Regions from separate parts of the Arthrobacter sp. B055-34 genome, predicted to be linked through region 2. Evidence: riboswitches for the same ligand, from Rfam matches in the RefSeq annotation. Region 2 holds a riboswitch; the other holds the start of a gene.
The links. Region 2 has a riboswitch for glycine ahead of gcvP (aminomethyl-transferring glycine dehydrogenase). Riboswitches for the same ligand answer to the same signal wherever they lie in the genome.
Positions count from the first base shown of each region.

Region 1: it holds a riboswitch for glycine, as region 2 does, so the genes downstream of both, glyA (serine hydroxymethyltransferase) here and gcvP (aminomethyl-transferring glycine dehydrogenase) in region 2, are expected to answer to the same signal.

Region 1 covers NZ_JBNHFQ010000008.1:79,354-82,754, forward strand. Annotated here, with positions in the region: gene AC5RWO_RS15710 (hypothetical protein) at 1-842, shown strand, start outside; glycine riboswitch at 1,003-1,100, shown strand; gene glyA (serine hydroxymethyltransferase) at 1,248-2,579, shown strand; gene AC5RWO_RS15720 (amino acid permease) at 2,722-3,401, shown strand, end outside.
Region 2 covers NZ_JBNHFQ010000007.1:199,710-203,110, reverse strand. Annotated here, with positions in the region: gene AC5RWO_RS14915 (MFS transporter) at 1-200, shown strand, start outside; gene AC5RWO_RS14910 (mycothiol transferase) at 251-772, shown strand; glycine riboswitch at 864-963, shown strand; glycine riboswitch at 964-1,070, shown strand; gene gcvP (aminomethyl-transferring glycine dehydrogenase) at 1,121-3,401, shown strand, end outside.

The DNA.
Region 1 (3,401 bases), on a different contig from region 2:
CTATTGCCTCCGCCTTGGCTGCCGTGACCTCGGCCTTCGCGGGTTCTTTCCTCGGTGTCGCGGGAACCCTGATCGGCGCTGCCCTCGGTTCGGTCATCGCCACGGTAGCCGCAGCCATCTACGCCAGGACGCTGAGTTCTGCCGCCGTCGCGGCCAAGAAGACCCTGCCCGTGCCGCGGCTGCGCGGCCTGCGCAACGGCGGCCTGCCGGCGAGCGACGACGGGACCGAGCGTGCCGGTGTCTCCAGCGCCGTTGCCGACTTCAAGGCGAAGCTCACCGCACGCCGCTTCACGCCCCGGACCTGGGCCAAGATTGGAGTGGTCAGCGCAGCCTCCTTCCTGATCGCCATGGCTGGGATCACGATGGTCGAACTGGGAACCAGTAAGCCCATTTCGGCGCTGGTGGCATCGTCGACCAGCAGTGCGCCGACCGCCGAGCAACAGACCACCCTGGGCCGCGTCCTGACAGGCACCGCGGCCCCGGCCGAGGATGGCGGCGAAACCACGGAGCCCGGCGAGGCTGAGCCCGGGCAGGTCGACGACGGCGCTGGCCAGACCGGGACCACCGACGGCACTTCCGGCGGTACGGACGGATCGACGGGAGTCGAGGATCCTGCCACCGGCGAGACCGACGGTACTGCGCCGGTGGAGACCGTGCCTGAACCCGTTCCGGCGCCAGGCTCTGAAACCGGCGAAGTGGCGGAGCCGGAGGTCGTTACCGACCCGGGCGCCGGCCGGCAGGACACGGGCCAGCAGGAAACCGCCCCTGATGGCGGCGCCGTCGATCCGGCGCCGGTGGACGGCGGCGTGACCGAAGGCGACCAGACGGGCACCGGGCAATAAGGTTTGCCCAGGAGGCGCCGGCACTCAGGTGAGTGCCGGCGTCGCACGTTGTCTGCAGCGGATCCGCCGCTGACTAGGCCGTTAAGAAATGATGTTGCTTACGTCCCACCGGGCCGCTAATGTATGTGAGGCGGGTCACGAGGCTGTGGCCCGACGCTTTTGATCTGCGGCGGGAGAGTCCTGCCGGTACGTTCGTCAGGCGCCGTAGGAGCAACTCCTCCCCAGGAATCTCTCAGGCCCACGTACCGCCGCGGCTAGGCAACTCTGGAAAGCAGCCGGGAAACCGGCTCACCGACGGTGCAAGCGGCCCCCACGGGCGGCGGAAACTCTCAGGTCCCAGACAGAGCGGGGAGGAACCCGAATCATCGTGGCGTGTTGTGCGCTGCCTGAAATATGGAGTTCCTTATGACGATTCAGTCACCGTCCACTTTCCAGCAGGTCGTGTCCCCGAGCCTGAACAGCCAGCTGTCCGAGCTGGACCCCGAGGTCGCCGCCAAGATCGACGACGAACTCACCCGCCAGCGCGACGGCCTGGAAATGATCGCCTCGGAGAACCACACCGCCGCCGCAGTCATGCAGGCGCAGGGCTCCGTGCTGACCAACAAGTACGCCGAAGGCTACCCGGGACGGCGTTACTACGGCGGCTGCGAGCACGTCGACGTCATCGAGCAGCTGGCCATCGACCGAGTGAAGGACCTGTTCGAGGCGGCCTACGCCAACGTCCAGCCGCACTCCGGTGCCCAGGCCAACGCATCGGTCATGCACGCGCTGATCAAGCCCGGCGACACCATCATGGGTCTTAACCTGGCCCACGGCGGCCACCTGACCCACGGCATGCGGATCAACTTCTCCGGCAAGCTGTACAACGTGGTTCCGTACCAGGTCCGCGAAGACGACCACCGGATCGACATGGTGGAAGTGGAGCGGCTGGCCCACGAGCACAAGCCGCAGCTGATCGTGGCCGGCTGGTCCGCCTACGCCCGCCAACTGGACTTCGCCGAATTCCGCCGGATCGCCGACGGCGTAGGTGCCTACCTCATGGTGGATATGGCGCACTTCGCCGGACTGGTGGCCGCCGGACTGCACCCCAGCCCGGTGCCGCACGCCCACGTTGTCACCTCCACCACGCACAAGACGCTGGCCGGCCCGCGCGGCGGCATCATCCTGACCAACGACGCGGACGTCGCCAAGAAGATCAACTCGGCAGTCTTCCCGGGCCAGCAGGGCGGGCCGCTGGAGCACGTCATCGCCGGCAAGGCCGTGGCCTTCAAGATCGCCGCATCGCCGGAGTTCAAGGAGCGCCAGGAGCGCGTGCTGGCCGGAGCAAGCATCCTGGCCGAACGCCTGATGCAGCCCGATGTCGCCGCCAAGGGGATTTCCGTGGTTTCCGGCGGCACCGACGTGCACCTGGTGCTGGTCGACCTGCGCAACTGCGAACTGAACGGCCAGGAAGCCGAGGACCGCCTCGCGGCCATCGACATCACCGTCAACCGCAACGCTGTTCCCTTCGACCCGCGCCCGCCGATGGTCACCTCCGGCCTGCGGATCGGAACGCCCGCGCTGGCGACCCGCGGCTTCGGCGAAGCGGCCTTCACCGAGGTAGCTGACATTATTGCCGAAGCGCTGATCGCCGAGAACGACGCAAGCCTTGATGGACTGCGCAACCGCGTGGAGGCTTTGGCCGCCGCGCACCCGCTCTACCCGAACGTGGCACCGCTGGCAACAGCCGGCGCCTAACCGGGACTGGGCAGGGACCGCGGGGCCCCTGCCCAGGGGCCGGTCGCCGACATGGGGAAGCGACCGGCACCCTGAACCTGCATGCAACCCACACCCAGGGCCATCCAGCCATGCGAATATCCTCGCTCTGAAGGAGTAGTAAATGAAAGATGCAACAGTGCAGTCATCCGGGGCACCCCATCTGGAAAGACAGCTGAGCAACCGCCACATCCAGCTGATCGCGATCGGCGGTGCCATCGGCACGGGGCTCTTCATGGGCTCGGGGAAAACCATCTCCGCGGCCGGACCCTCCGTCATCTTCGTCTACATGATCATCGGCTTCATGCTGTTCTTCGTGATGCGGGCGATGGGCGAGCTGCTGCTGTCCAATCTGCATTACAAGTCCTTCAGCGATTTTGCGGGTGACCTGCTGGGCCCCTGGGCCGGATTCTTTACCGGCTGGACCTACTGGTTCTGCTGGGTCGTGACCGGCATTGCCGACGTCATCGCCATCGCAGGCTACGCCAACGAACTGGTTCCGGGCATTCCGCTGTGGATTCCGGGCGTGGTCACCATCGGCATCCTGCTGGTGCTGAACCTGGTTACCGTCAAGGCCTTCGGCGAGACGGAGTTCTGGTTCGCGCTGATCAAGATCGTCGCCATCGTGGCCCTGATCCTTACCGGTCTGTTCATGATCCTTTCGGGCTTCAAGTCCGAGGCCGGCCCGGCCACTGTCGAAAACCTGTGGATCCACGGCGGCTTCTTCCCCAACGAGTTCATGGGCTTCGTGGCCGGCTTCCAGATCGCCGTGTTCGCCTTCGTGGGCATTGAACTGGTGGGCAC
Region 2 (3,401 bases):
CGGGTGCGCTTTCCGGTTTCGCGCAAGGCATCGGCTATTCGGTTGCCTGCCTTGGGCCGCTGACTTTCGGGCTGCTGAAAGACATCACTGGTACATGGGCAACATCGTTCGACCTGCTCGCCGTATCGCTCGTCGTCCTCGTCGTCGGTGCTTTCATTGTCAGCAAACCGCGCTATCTGGAGGACCATCCGGGGGCGTAAGGCATAGGCTGGGTTCGTTGCCGCCAATCCCGGATCTACGAGGAGCGAAGATGAAATTCAACGATCTGCTGGCAGACGCTTTCGGCCGGATCCAGGAACGGGTCCACGAAGTGCTTGATGGACTGGACCCGAACCAACTGGCCGAACGGCCCGGAGGAAACGGCAACTCTATCGCGTGGCTGATCTGGCATTTGACCCGGGTCCAAGACGATCACATTGCCGATGTCGCGGGTGTGGAGCAGCGCTGGACCTCAGGCGGTTGGTCAGAACTGTTCGATCTTCCGCTGGACACACATGAAACCGGCTACGGCCACACCTCGGACCAAGTCAGCGCCGTCACGGTGGAATCTGGAAGCCTGCTGGCAGAGTATTTCGACGCCGTGCATCGCCAAAGCCTCGAGTTCATCGGCTCGCTGACCGAAGACGAACTGGACCGGATTGTGGATACACGCTGGGACCCGCACGTTACCCTCGGAGTCCGACTTGTCAGCGTCATCGATGACTGTTTGGAACACGCCGGGCAGGCCGCCTACGTTAAAGGACTGGTCCAGCACGGCGAAGCGCGCGGCTAATGCCGGCCGCCTTGTTTGTGTTCGCCCTCACCGGCTACCATTCAAGAAGATAGAACGCACTTCAAAAGTGTCATAACTGCATATTTGCCTTCGAATTGCGGCGGGAGAGTCCTGCTGGATGAATGTCAGCGGGCGCCGTAGGAGCAATACCTCCCCAGGAATCTCTCAGGCCCCTGTACCGCCGCAGACAGGCAACTCTGGAAAGTAGTCGACCATGACGGCGCGGCTCACCGACGGTGCAAGCGGAACTTGGAAAGGTTTCCGCGGAATCTCTCAGGTCCAATACAGAGCGGGGAGGAACCCGATCCATCTGGTACAACCGTGCCGGCCAATAACTGGAGTTCCTTCATGACGGTTCAACCCACCATTGCTACATTTGCCGAGCGCCACATCGGCCCGCGCAACAGCGACGCCGAGACCATGCTCAAGCAGCTCGGCTACACCAGCCTCGAAGACCTGGTCGACACGGCCGTTCCGGCGGACATCCGCCAGAGCGCGCCGCTTGAGTTGCCGGCTGCCCGCAGCGAAGCCGAGGTCCTCGCAGATCTGCGCGCCCTCGCCGCCAAGAACATCACTGCTGTGCAGATGATCGGGCAGGGCTACTACGACACCATCACGCCGCCGGTGATCCGCCGCAATGTGGTGGAATCCCCGGCCTGGTACACGGCCTACACGCCCTACCAGCCGGAAATCTCCCAGGGCCGGCTCGAGGCGCTGCTGAACTTCCAGACCATGGTTTCCGACCTGACCGGTTTGGAAATCGCCAACGCCTCCCTGCTGGACGAAGCTACCGCCGTGGCTGAAGCCGTGCTGCTGATGCGCCGTGCCAACAAGAAGCATGCCGACGGCAAGACCGTACTGGACGCAGACCTGCTGCCGCAGACCATCGCCATCGTCAAGGGCCGCGCCGAAGCGCTGGACTTCGAGATCGAGGTGGCCGACCTCTCCGTTGGTCTTCCCGAGGGCGAGATCTCCGGCATTGTGCTGCAGCAGCCGGGCGTGTCCGGCCATGTGGCCGACCACAGCAAGGTGATCGCGGATGCGAAGGAACGCGGAGCCATGGTCACCGTGGCCGCGGATCTGCTGGCTCTGACCCTGATCACGCCTCCCGGCGAGCAGGGCGCGGATATCGCCGTCGGAAATACCCAGCGTTTCGGTGTTCCGCTGTTCTTCGGCGGACCGCACGCCGCCTACATGGCTGTGCACAAGGGCGTAGAGCGCCAGCTGCCCGGCCGCCTCGTCGGAGTGTCCAAGGACAACGCCGGCATGCCTGCCTACCGCCTAGCACTGCAGACGCGCGAACAGCACATCCGCCGCGAGAAGGCCACGTCCAACATCTGCACCGCGCAGGCACTGCTGGCCATCGTCGCCGGCATGTATGGGGTTTACCACGGACCGGAAGGCCTGAAGGCCATTGCGCAGCACGCCAACAACCAGGCGCGTGCCCTCGCCTCCGTCCTCAAGGGCGCCGGACTGGAACTGACCAGCGAGCACTTCTTCGACACGCTGACGGTCAAGGTCCCGGGCAAGGCTGCCGACGTCATCAAGGCCGCCGAGGCCAAGGGCATTAACCTGCGCGTCATCGATGCCGATCACGTGGGCATCTCCACCGGCGAATCGACGACGGCGGAGCACCTGTCTGCTGTGGCCGAGGCATTCGGCGTGGACGGTGCAGCCGAGGACATCGCGGCGGGCCTGTCGGCTACGCCAGAAGGCTTCGGCCTGGAGCAGGGCATGCAGCGCACCTCTTCCTACATGCAGCACCCCGTCTTCCACAGCCACCGCTCCGAAACCCAGATGCTGCGCTACCTGCGCCGGCTCTCGGACCGCGACCTGGCCCTGGACCGGACCATGATCCCGCTGGGCTCCTGCACCATGAAGCTCAACGCCACGGCCGAGATGGAATCCATGACCTGGCCGGAGTTCGCCTCCATCCATCCCTTCGCTCCGGCGCACCAGACGAAGGGCTGGCGCGAACTGATCGAGGATCTGGAAGCGCGACTGTCGACCATCACCGGTTACGCGGGCGTCTCCATCCAGCCGAACGCCGGATCCCAGGGTGAGTACGCCGGCCTGCTGGCCATCCGTCGCTACCACCTGTCCCGCGGCGATGAGCAGCGCAACGTCTGCCTGATTCCTGCATCGGCCCACGGCACCAACGCCGCCTCGGCCGTGCTCGCAGGCATGAAGGTTGTCGTTGTGGCTACCGCCCAGGACGGCACCATCGACCACGCCGATCTGGACGCCAAGATCGAGCAGCACAAGGACAGCCTGTCCGCCATCATGATCACCTACCCGTCCACGCACGGGGTGTACGACGCCGATGTCCGCCAGGTCTGCGACGCTGTCCATGCGGCTGGCGGCCAGGTCTACATCGACGGCGCCAACCTCAACGCCCTCGTCGGACTGGCACAGCCGGGCAAGTTCGGTGGCGACGTGTCACACCTGAACCTGCACAAGACCTTCTGCATCCCGCACGGCGGCGGCGGCCCCGGCGTCGGTCCGGTCGCAGTAGCCGAGCACCTGGTGCCGTTCCTGCCCGGCAATGCCGCGCTGGCCGCGCACGAAGGCAAGGGCGTGCCGGTCTCGGCTTCCGAGTACGGTTCCGCCGGCGTGCTGCCGATCTCCT